Regions from separate parts of the Aneurinibacillus uraniidurans genome, predicted to be linked through region 2. Evidence: riboswitches for the same ligand, from Rfam matches in the RefSeq annotation. Region 2 holds a riboswitch; the other holds the start of a gene.
What was found. Region 2 has a riboswitch for cyclic di-GMP ahead of PO771_RS04915 (HAMP domain-containing methyl-accepting chemotaxis protein). Riboswitches for the same ligand answer to the same signal wherever they lie in the genome.
Positions count from the first base shown of each region.

Region 1: it holds a riboswitch for cyclic di-GMP, as region 2 does, so the genes downstream of both, PO771_RS18320 (methyl-accepting chemotaxis protein) here and PO771_RS04915 (HAMP domain-containing methyl-accepting chemotaxis protein) in region 2, are expected to answer to the same signal.

Region 1 is NZ_CP116902.1:3,656,572-3,658,775, forward strand. It holds gene PO771_RS18315 (sensor histidine kinase) at 1-18, shown strand, start outside; gene PO771_RS18320 (methyl-accepting chemotaxis protein) at 157-1,008, opposite strand; cyclic di-GMP riboswitch class I at 1,129-1,216, opposite strand; gene truA (tRNA pseudouridine(38-40) synthase TruA) at 1,311-2,084, opposite strand; gene PO771_RS18330 (energy-coupling factor transporter transmembrane component T family protein) at 2,096-2,204, opposite strand, start outside.
Region 2 is NZ_CP116902.1:989,393-991,596, forward strand. It holds gene PO771_RS04915 (HAMP domain-containing methyl-accepting chemotaxis protein) at 1-1,185, opposite strand, end outside; cyclic di-GMP riboswitch class I at 1,350-1,435, opposite strand; gene PO771_RS04920 (methyl-accepting chemotaxis protein) at 1,583-2,204, opposite strand, start outside.

The DNA.
Region 1 (2,204 bases), 1.2 Mb from region 2:
AAAGAGTCTCTTCTGTAGTATATCATGAGGAGAATACGAGAGAACTTTAGGACACAGCCTGTGTATAGTGGCAGGCTGTGCATCTTTTATGAAATTACCTCTATTTATCAAAAAAGAGGCTGTTCCAAAAACAGCTTCGGAACAGCCTCTATACTTCTATATGGATAGGGAGTTAGATAACTCTTCTATTTTTTTCGCATTTTCCTCTAATACAATCATCGAGGCACTAATCTCTTCTGTAGCAGCCGCTTGCTGTTGGGCGTGAGCATCGATTTTAAAGATACCTTCTGTCATCTTTTCAACTGAATGTAAAATTTGATTCATTTTATTGGAAATATCGTCCAAACTACCCTTCGTATCCTGGGCTAATTTTCGCACTTCGTCCGCCACCACAGCAAATCCTCTACCGGCGTCTCCCGCCCGCGCTGCCTCAATCGCAGCATTTAATGATAACAAGTTTGTCTGATCAGCAATACGCTTAATTAACTTAAGTACATCCCCGATCATCATGATTTCAGCCTTTGCTTCCCCGGAAACCGTGTTCAAATCACGTACCGCATCCGCTAGCCCGGAAGCTCCCGTTGCGATTTCTTCACTCGCTTTCGTTGTACTTAACGAGGTCTCAATCAGATTAGAAGCCATATCGATGAGCGCCTGTTGTTTGGTTAAAGGAGACGTAATGGCCAGACAACCGACAATCTTACCGTAAGAGTCCATGACAGGAATCGCTAGTCCCTGATAAGCAACTTGAAAAGATGACTCTGCCTTTGTTACCATCTGTGACATTCTTTTTTTCGCGTTCATTACTTGAGCAGACAAAACATTTGGTGGGATTTTATCTCCTACTTTAAGCTTCAGATGAATATCACCCTCCAGGTATCCTAAAACCTCCAGTTCCCGATTTACAACAAGCACTGTACTGACCCGATTAAAAAGTTCATATATGTGCTTTCCTGCTTCAACCGCATACTCCAGTTCCCTGCCTATCTCTACTGCTTGTGTGCTCATAAGTATTTCCTCCTTGTATGTGCTTCTCTCCTACATGATTCTCTCTTGCTATCTCTATTTTTCTTTAAAAAAGGGCTATTTCTCGCATCGCAAGAAATAGCCCTGAAATAAAATAAGGCTTTCGGTAACCCGGCTATCATAGTTTACAAAAAACCGTAGACCCGTGGCTTTGCGTCCTCACCTTTCAATGAGTTTGCCATTGTCGATGCACAACAATTTTTATATTCAACGTTTATATAGTACCAAAGAAATGTACTTCATTCCCTTGGAAGTGCAATATTTGCACCATATCTTCTTTTCCCTTACTCTTTATACTTTACATCCCACAAATACAGTCCCTGCGGTGGAACATTCACCTTGCGAACAGACGGACTTTTAGACGCTAGCATCTCTTTCACATACTCCGGTGTCCAGCGGCCCTTCCCGACCTCAAGCAGCGCTCCTGTCAGCATCCGCACCATATTATATAGGAATCCACTGCCGCGGAACGTCAGCCATATATCTTGTCCCTGTCCCTTCACGTATGGCTCACGCTCCTCTACATCGATCCGTATCTCATAGATGGTTCGCACCTTGCTATCGACATGCGTCCGTACCGAACAAAATGATGTAAAATCATGCGTACCAATAAAGTGCTCCGCCGCCGCACGCATCTGCTCAATCTGCAGCGGTACCCGCACCCAATACGCCCGATCCAGCAAAAACGGATCAGCCTGGCGCTGATTCAGAATGCGATAACGATACGTTTTCTCCACCACATCATACCGCGCATGGAAATCAAACGGCATCTCTTTCGACTCTAGCACCACAATATCCTCTGGCAAAAACGTGTTCATCGCCTGCACAAACCGCTCACCTGGTATATTACTTGTCGTAATAAAATGAGCGGTCTGATACCGGGCATGTACACCTGCATCCGTTCGCCCGGATACCGCAAGCGGTGCTTCATGTCCAACAAGACGTTTGAGTACCTTCTCCATCTCTTCCTGTACGCTCGGCAGCACCCGCTGGCGCTGAAAGCCATGGTACGCCGTACCTCGATATGAAAATACAAGTTTAATCTTACGTTCCTGCATCCTGCTTCCCCTTATGTGCGAAATACAATAATCACGACAGCCACAATCGCAATCACAACTCCAAATCCAACATCTACTGCTCCATAGCGAAGCTGCCGGTATTTCGTCCGGCCTACGCCG
Region 2 (2,204 bases):
ATTTTGCGCTTCTTCATCGCCTATTTTCGCACTTAAAACAGCATCTTCTATCCCTTGCTGTATCAATAGGGTTAGTGTTGAAATTTCTTTCGTCTCTTGTCGACTTCTTTCCGCAAGTTTTCGAACTTCGCCTGCAACAACGGCGAATCCATTGCCTGCTTCCCCCGCATGTGCAGCTTCAATCGCCGCATTAAGTGCTAACAGATTTGTTTGATCAGCAATCTGACTAATCACCTTAATAATCTCTTGAATTTGCTGGGATTCTTTCTCGAGTTTATCCATTTTTTGTCTAACATCTCTCATTCCTGTTACGGCTTCTTGAATCACGCCGTTCCCATCGATGGATAGTTCTACAGCCTTCTCGGAAAAAATAGAGGCTTGCTCTGTATTTTTAGCTACCGATTGGATCACATTCGTCATTTCTTTTACAAGTTCCGATGAATGACTAGCTGAAGCGGCTTGCTGCTGACTTCCATGGGCAATTTCTTCAGTACTTGCTGAAATTTGCTGCGAGCTAGCTGCCACATGTTCAGTGAATGTAATGAGTTCTTTTGTTAAGCGTACGATTGAACGGAAGATAATGATAGAAAGAATAATGCCTATTAATAATGCGATGGTAGAAAAAATTAAGGTTAATAAATTGGTTCGAGCGCTCTTCTCAGAAGTGGCTTGCTGTGTATCACGAACAACTGTATCAATATTGCTTTTTAATTGTGTGGACTTTTCTTGCGCTGTTTGTAAATAAACCCTACCTTGCAAGGATAGATTTTTGGCTTTTGCGATATCTCTGTTCTTTCCCGCATCAATGGAAAGATCAACTATTTTCTCATATTCGCCGCTAGCTGCGATGATTTCTTTGATTAACCGTTGATTTTCTTCGACTTGGGTCATGGCTAATAAGTTTTCTATGTTTTTATGAAATTGTTCTTTTGATTTCTGTAACGTATTTAAGTATGTATCATCACCATACGCAACATACCCACGTAAACTTGATGCGATTACTGCCAAATTATAATTCATATTTTGTACTTCAACGGCAGCTGGCATGGCTCGATTAATTAAATCATCATATTTTTCTTTCGTTTGAACAGAACCGTGATACCCGATAAATGAAACCATAAGTAACAGAAGTAGTGTTGCGGAAAAACCAATTAATACGCGTGTCCGAATTTTTAAATCTCTCACGATAATTCTCCCCTTTTTGATTCTAGGAAAAGAAAAAGACTATCCATTTTGGGAATAGCCTAGTCATCCGATTCTTTTGGGTCATGTACGAATAAATCTCAAGTTAAAAAATATAAAAAGTTGGATTTATTCTTTGGCTAAAAGAATCATTACGAATATGTGACTTCGGCAACCGGCTGTCATAGTTTATACAAACTTTAGACCCATGGCTTTGCGTCCTTATTTTTCAATAAGTTTGCCTTTTTCAGAACCTATAGTAATGTTTTACTAGTCCGATGTTACCAGAAATCTTGCCTGTTTTGAATATTACTATCGTAATCTTAATAAATACTTAAAAGTAGATAAAAGAAGAGTACACAGACGAAGCCCTTCACAATAGAAGGGCTTCGTCTGTAGATTAAAATTTGAATTGGTGTGTAAGTCGATGTAATTCTTGTGACATGTGATGAAGTTGACTAACTGAGGCGGTTATTTCCTCCATGGAAGCAGTTTGCTCTTCCGTAGCGGCGACAACTTGTTGATTCATACCAGAACTTTCTTCAGACAAATGTGAGATCTCCGTAATCTGAGGTAACATTGTCTGCGAGTATTCGCTAACCTGAGTCATTAATACAACAACATCATTCGTACATGATTTAATTTTGTTGATTGTATCAGCAATACTATGGAAGGCGGAACCGGTTTGTTCTGCCATATGCAAGCCGGTTTCAACGGCCCTCGTACCTGTGTGCATGGAGGCAATGGCGTGTTTCGTTTCGTTTTGAATGCCATGAATAACAGACTGAATTTGGTCAGCTGCCGTACTGGATTGCTCCGCTAGTTTTCGGACTTCATCAGCAACGACAGAAAACCCTTTGCCGTGTTCGCCTGCTCTAGCTGCTTCAATCGCTGCGTTGAGAGCAAGTAGGTTTGTCTGTGCAGCAATTTCACTCATGATGCCAATAATTGTGGTGATTTCTTCTGCTTTTTCCCCTAATCCATTTATAACTCCTGCAGTAGCTTGTACACTCTGTTGCATT